3 regions of the Actinoplanes sp. NBC_00393 genome follow, and region 2 is predicted to be linked to each of the others. Evidence: riboswitches for the same ligand, from Rfam matches in the RefSeq annotation. Region 2 holds a riboswitch; each other region holds the start of a gene.
What was found. A riboswitch is a leader RNA that binds a small molecule or an ion and turns the genes downstream of it on or off. The one in region 2 is predicted to bind S-adenosylmethionine.
Positions count from the first base shown of each region.

Region 1: it holds a riboswitch for S-adenosylmethionine, as region 2 does, so the genes downstream of both, OHA21_RS10150 (GNAT family N-acetyltransferase) here and thrC (threonine synthase) in region 2, are expected to answer to the same signal.
Region 3: it holds a riboswitch for S-adenosylmethionine, as region 2 does, so the genes downstream of both, OHA21_RS01205 (aminotransferase class V-fold PLP-dependent enzyme) here and thrC (threonine synthase) in region 2, are expected to answer to the same signal.

Region 1 covers NZ_CP107942.1:2,227,067-2,229,323, forward strand. The annotation lists gene OHA21_RS10145 (hypothetical protein) at 1-580, opposite strand, end outside; SAM riboswitch class IV at 660-774, shown strand; gene OHA21_RS10150 (GNAT family N-acetyltransferase) at 785-1,408, shown strand; gene OHA21_RS10155 (hypothetical protein) at 1,421-1,777, shown strand; gene OHA21_RS10160 (class I SAM-dependent methyltransferase) at 1,780-2,257, shown strand, end outside.
Region 2 covers NZ_CP107942.1:7,858,442-7,860,698, forward strand. The annotation lists gene thrC (threonine synthase) at 1-767, opposite strand, end outside; SAM riboswitch class I at 779-917, opposite strand; gene OHA21_RS36395 (ABC transporter permease) at 1,293-2,162, opposite strand; gene OHA21_RS36400 (alpha/beta fold hydrolase) at 2,159-2,257, opposite strand, start outside.
Region 3 covers NZ_CP107942.1:276,711-278,967, forward strand. The annotation lists partial or broken gene OHA21_RS01200 (DUF1684 domain-containing protein) at 211-998, opposite strand; SAM riboswitch class IV at 1,036-1,150, shown strand; gene OHA21_RS01205 (aminotransferase class V-fold PLP-dependent enzyme) at 1,167-2,257, shown strand, end outside.

The sequences.
Region 1 (2,257 bases), 5.6 Mb from region 2:
GGTCCCGGAACGCGATGTGCAGGTCGAGCCGCCAGGTGTAGTCGTTGTCGGCGCCGATCGCGCGGACCCGGATCTGCTCGGAAGCGCCCGGCGCCAGTTCCCGCTCCAGCGGTTCGGTGGTGAACGCGTCTGCTGTGGACGTCGCCCACAACGCCTCGTTCTCGTTGAGGTTGACGTGCAGGAAGGCGGCGGGCGTCCGCTCATCGTCGCGGCATCCGAAGACGTCGACGGCCTGCGGTGGCGTCCGGTCCGCGACCACGTCGGCGCCGGCCAGCAGCAGCGGCTCGGTGTGGGCGCCGATGGTCACCACGAACTCGGTGATCTGATAGTCACGGCCACCGTTCTGCTGCGCCCACGGCGCGGTGCCGCAGCCGTCCGGCGTGTCGTCGACCGTGCCGGCCGGGAAGGCCCACAGCCGGTTCCCGGAACTGCTGTCGGGCTCCACCGCGATGGTGAACCCGACGGGCAACTGCTCCTCCGCCCGGAAGTACCGGAAGTAGACGAAGGTCCCCGCCGCCGCCACCAACACCAGCGCGGCAGCGGCCGCGACCCAGGCCGTGCGTACCCGATTCCAGGCCACGGCTCACCCCCCGTCCCCGCGCCATTGTGGACAGCCCGTACCCCGACCGGCAAGGCGATCGTGCTAGTTTCGCCTCCAAGGTCATGAGTGTCAGCGCCAAGCCCCGGCTCGCTGGCCGGCAACCCTCCTGCGTGGGTGGGGTGCCCCGGGTGATGACCGGGTCCGCCGCATCCCGCGCCGGGCAAGCCGCGAACGGAGGCCGTCGTGTCCTTTCCCGCTACCCTGACCGCGCCCGTCCTGCAGGGCCGCCGCGTCCGTCTGGAGCCGCTCGACCGCCGGCACGCCGCCGACCTGGCCGCGGCTGCTGAGGAGGACCGCGGCTCGTACCGGTTCACCTGGGTGCCGTCGGCCGCCGAGGTGGACGCCTACATCGACGCGCAGCTGGCCAGGGCGGCAGCCGGGAAGCTGCGGCCGTACGCGCAGATCGACACCGGCACCGGCCGGGCTGTCGGCGCCACCGCGTACTGGGATCCGCGTCCCTGGCCGGACGGGACCGGCCTGTGCGCGGTCGAGGTCGGCTTCACCTGGCTGGCCGCGTCGGCGCAGAGCACCGGGCTGAACACCGAGGCGAAACTGCTGCTGTTCGGGCACGCGTTCGAACAGTGGCGGGTGGCCCGGCTCGACCTGAAGACCGACGCCCGCAACCGCCGGTCCCGGGTCGCGATCGAGAAGGTCGGCGCCCGCTTCGAGGGGGTGCTGCGTTCCTGGTCCCGCTCGTGGGCACCGGGTGAGGACGGCCTCCTGCGCGACTCCGCGATCTTCTCCATCACGGCGTCGGAGTGGCCGGCCTGCCGCGCCCGGCTGGAAGCACGCATTGACGTGGTGTGATGCGATCGGGTCATGCCGGCCCGCGGGGAGCAGCTCTACGAGTGCGGGCTGCTCACCGGGCCGGCCGCGATCGCCGAGGCGAAACGCCTGCAGGGCCAGGCCTTCGTGCGGCACGGGCACCTACCGCCGCAGGCGCTGACCGCGCAGGGCTGGCTGCCGTGGCACGACCGGATCGATGCGGGCCGGGTGCGGTGGTTCGGCGCCTACAGCGCCGCCGGCGACCTGGCCGCCGTGGCCCGGAAGATCAGCAGCGATGGTACGGGCGCCGGCTACCCGGCGTGGGGCGAGGTCAGCGGCTTCACCGAGCGCATCCGGGCGGCCGGCCGCGACTGGCACGGGACCGCGGACTTCCTCGACGGTCGGAGCTGAGGATGACCACGCTGTTGTGGGACGTCTACGCCCGCTGTTACGACGTGATAGAACGACTTCAGCCGTACCGGAAAATGGTCGGTGAATTGATGGCCGAGGTCCCGGAAGGGCCGCGCCGTGTCCTGGACGCCGGTTGCGGGACCGGCAATCTGACGCGCGCGGTGCGGGCCAGGAATCCCGGCGAGATCGTGGCGGTCGACCTGTCGCCGGTGATGCTGGACCGCGCTCGCCGAAAGAAGCCCCGGGTCACTCACGTGCGCGCCGACCTGAACGGCGATCTGGCGGAGTTACGCGGCCGATTCGATGTGATTCTGTGCGGCAACGTTCTCTATGCGCTGCCTGATCCCGCGAAGACGGTTGCCGTTCTGAAGGGCCGATTGATGCCCGGCGGCCGGCTGATCGTGACGACGCCGCGGGCCGGCGCCGGCGTGAAAGCCATTCTCGGCGAGCATGTACGGGAGCGCGGAATCGTCTCGCTGT
Region 2 (2,257 bases):
TCACCCGAGGCCATCGGGATGACCACCTGGGCCGGGATGCGCCAGCCGAGCTGCTCGGCCACCTCGTAGCCCAGCGTCTTGGAGCCCTCGGCGTAGAACGGCCGCACGTTCACGTTGACGAACGCGGTGTCCTCGAACTCGTCGGTCTCGACCAGCTCGCTGCACAACCGGTTCACGTCGTCGTAGGAGCCCTCGATGGCGACCAGGCCCCCGCCGTACACCGCGGTGGTGATGATCTTGCCCGGCTCCAGGTCGGCCGGGATGAAGACGATGCTCGGCACACCGGCCCGGGCGGCGTGGGCGGCCACCGAGTTGGCCAGGTTGCCGGTGGAGGCGCAGGAGAACCGGGTGAAGCCCAGCTCCTTGGCGGCGGTCAGGGCCACCGAGACGACCCGGTCCTTGAACGAGTGCGTCGGGTTGGCCGAGTCGTCCTTCACGTACAGCGGGGCCTGCAGGCCGACCGCGGCGGCCAGGGCCGGTGCGCTGACCAGCGGGGTGAGGCCGGGGTTGAGGCTCACCCGGGTGGCCGGGTCCTGCCCGGCGGGCAGCAGCCCCGCGTAACGCCAGATGTTCTGCGGGCCCGCCTCGATCTGGGCCCGGGTGACCCGCGCGAGCGACGCCTCGTCGTAGGCGACCTCGAGCGGGCCGAAACACTCGTAACAGGCGTGCTGCGCGGCCAGCGGGTACTCCGCGCCGCAGGCACGACAGACGAGGCCACGAGCGGGCGAGGTGGTGGTAGCGCTGGGTGCGTTGACGGTAGACGTCATCGAGGCCTTCCCTCTCATCTTTCCCCGCGGCGACCTGCCGAAACGGGGACGGAATTAGCACCTGCTCACGCGGCGGCCTCGTCATCGAGACATGCGTGGTGGTTGCCGGGGCGTCAACGGGCCGTATCCCTCAGCCCCTCTGGATGAGGTATTCAGTTGTTTCCCACACCTTACGACGAGATTCCGTGAACGCCATCACGAGTTCCCGAGGTGTGAGCGACTTCCCTCTCCCCGGCAGGCTGTCCCCCAACCAAGATCAATTCAAGATCAGAATGTCGCATCCGGGTGCCGGGTACAGGCCGTCGCTCCCGCCGAGGGCCCGGCCCGGCTCGCTGGCCGCTACGCGTCCAAACCGCTCCCCGCCCCGGGCGACCTGGGTGCCTGGTTGCGCTCACCCCAAACCCCACCCCACCCGCCCTGCCTTCACCTCAGCCCAGGCGTCTAACCGGGCTGGCGTAACCAGCGTGAGCTACGGCCCGGGGGTGGCTGGCCGCCGGCGGGGCGCCGGGGACGGCGGTGGGACGGTCAGGAGGTGACGTCCTTGCGGGTGAAGCGGTAGAAGGCCAGCGACCACAGCAGCGCGGCGTAGACGACCGCTGAGATCGCGCCCTTGGCCAGGTCCTCGGTCTGGACCGGGGTGGAGAGGATGCCACGCCAGGCGTCCGTGTAGTGGGTGGGCAGGATGTTGCGGATGCTGCCCAGGGCGGTGATCTGGTCCAGGATGCTGGAGAGGATCCAGAGCATCACCGCACCGCCGACCGCGCCCAGGGCCGCGTCGGTCAGCACCGACAGCAGGAACGCCAGGCCGGCCACGACCAGCAGGGTCACCGCGAGGTACGCCAGGATGCCCAGCAACCGCAGCAGTCCCTCAGCGGGCGGGATCTCCGCCGCGATGGTGCTGCCCAGCGGCCCCCAGCCGTAGCGCACGGTGCCGATCAGCAGGCCCGTGCCGGCGAGCAGGAGCAGGGCGAAGAGCGAGTACCCGGCGGCGACGATCAGCTTGACGCCGAGCAACCGGGCCCGCGGCACCGGGATGGCCAGCAGGTAGCGCAGGCTCCCCCAGCTGGCCTCGCTGGCCACGGTGTCGCCGAAGAACAGGGCGACCACCACGACCAGCAGGAACCCGGCCGACACCGCGAGGCAGAACAGCGTGAAGTTGAGCCCGCCCGAGGTGGCCAGGTCGGCGATGCTGCTGAACGCGCCACCGCCGTCGCCGTCCTCGTCGCCGCGGTTCTCGCCGCCGAACTCGAAGGCCAGCAGGATGATCACCGGCAGCAGCACCATGAACCCGAGAGCGAGTTGGGTGCGGCGGCGCGAGGCCTGCCGGCGTACCTCGGCCCAGATCGGCAGGGTGCGCGACGGCCGGTAGCCGGCCGCGGCTTCCAGCGTGCTCATCGGTCCCCACTTCCTCGGGAGTTGTCGCCGACCAGCGACAGGAACGCGTCCTCCAGGCGGCGGCGCGGCACCAGCCGGTCCACCCCGATGCCGGC
Region 3 (2,257 bases), 3.9 Mb from region 2:
GAGCGGCGGCTGGGGGTGCGGGCCGCCGCTCACGCATGTCTCGTCACCCGCGAAGCGTGCCTGAGCGGCGGCCGGGCAACGCGAGCCGCCGCTCAGGCATGCTTCACCGTCCGCGAAACGCGTCTGAGTGGCGGCCGGGTGGTGCGAGCCGCCAGCAGGGTGGGTTCCCGGGCCGGGTAGCAGTCGTGAGCGGCGGCAGGCAGCCCCAGATCAGTAGCGCGGCTTCTGTTCGCCTGCCTCGATAGCTACCGGCAGGCGGTTGCCGGCCGGCGGCAGCGGGCACGTGGCGAACTCGGTGTAGGCGCACGGCAGGTTCGTGGCCCGGTTGAAGTCGAGCACGACCGCGCCGTCGTCGGCGGGCGGGGGATGAACAGGCTGCGGTTGGCGGCGTACGTGGTCAGGCCGGACGTCTCGTCGGTGAACAGGACGAACAGCGAACCGGGGCCGGAGCCGTTGAAGGCGATCAGCGACAGGTCCTGGCCGCCGATCGAGAACTCGACGACGCCCGGGGACTCGTAGACGTGTTCGATGCCCTCGGCCACCGAGCCGACCGGGGTCGGGCGGGGCGACGCGTAGGCCACGAACCGGGCCGGAACCACCCACTTCTCGTCGGCGGGGTAGGCGGGGGTGCCGGTGTAGGCGGTCAGCACCGGATTGGACGGGTGCCGGGGACGGACGACATCCAGGCCGCCGCGCCGGGCGATCTCGATCACCGCGTCGCCGTAGCCGGCCGTGACGTCGCCCCGCTCCTCGATCGGGTCGAAGCGGTGGGTTCCGGTGATCGGCGCGCCGTCGAGCGTCAGCTGCTCGCCGTCGCCCAGGGCCACGGTCACCCCGTCCGGGCCGCTGCTCCACTCGCCGGGCGCGCCGGAGATGCGCTGCGGGGTCGCGTCGAGCCAGTGCAGCCCGGTGATGGCGAGGAAGCCGTGCGGGGCGGCGCGCCGCTGCTCGTGGCCGGCGTGCCACCGCTCCCACTCGTCCCGGAACAAGATCGTCATGCGCCAACGATAGCCACGTCTGCTACCGTGCCCAGCAGGTCATGAGTGCCAGCGCGAAGCCCCGGCTCGCTGGCCGGCAACCCTTCCGTTCGCGACGGGGTGCCCCGGGTGAGGACCGGGCCGATGTCACCCGACATCGGCAAACGGCGAACCCGTGGAGGCGCGGTCATGCCATCTCTCGACATCGTCGGCGACGATCTCAAGGTTGAACTTCCCAGCGGTGAGACGGTGCGTTTCGCGCACCTCGACTACGCGGCGTCGGCGCCCTGCGCGCAGGCCGCGGCCGATGCGGTGGCCGAGCTGCTGCCGCGCTACGGCAGTGTTCACCGGGGCACCGGGGTACGGTCGCAGGCGTCCACGATCGCCTACGAGCTGGCCCGCGACGTGGTGGCCGAGTTCGCCGGCGCCGGCGACGACCACAGCGTGATCTTCACCCGGAACACCACGGATGCGCTGAACCTGCTGGCCCGGGCCCTGCCGCCGGGCACCACCACGATCCAGTTCGACGGCGAGCACCACGCCAACCTGCTGCCCTGGCCGAACGTGCTGCGCCTGCCCACCCCGGCGTCGCCGGACGAGGCGGTCGCCGCCCTGGACCGGGTGCTGCGCGGGCGGGCGCTGCGCGGCATCACGGGGCCGGCCGTGTTCACCGTCACCGGCGCGAGCAACGTGACCGGCGAGGTGTGGCCGGTTCGGCGCCTGGCCGATGTGGCGCACGCGTACGGCGTACGCGTCATAGTCGACGCTGCCCAGCTCGCCCCGCACCACCCGGTCTCGCTCGCCGACCTCGGCGCGGATTATCTGGCCTTCTCCGGCCACAAGCTGTACGCCCCGTTCGGCGCGGGCGTGCTCGCCGGCCGCACCGACTGGCTGGACGCCGCCGAACCCTACCTGGCCGGCGGCGGCGCCAGCGCCGTCGTGGGCGACCGCCCTGACGACCTGACCTGGGCCACCGGCCCGGCCCGGCACGAGGGCGGCACCCCCAACCTGCTCGGCGCCGTCGCCCTGGCCGCGGTCTGCGCCGCCCTGATCACCGCCGACCGCGACGCCCTGCACGCACACGAACAGGCCCTGCTCGGCCGGCTGCGCGACGGGCTGCGCGCGATCCCCGAGGCGGTCGAGGTCAGCGTGTTCGGCCCGGATCAGCCGCGGGTCGGGATCGTCTCGCTGCACCTGCCCGGCCACGACCCGGCCGCCATCGCCCAGCGCCTCGGCCGCGAGCACGGCATCGGCGTGCGGGCCGGCCAGTTCTGCGCGCA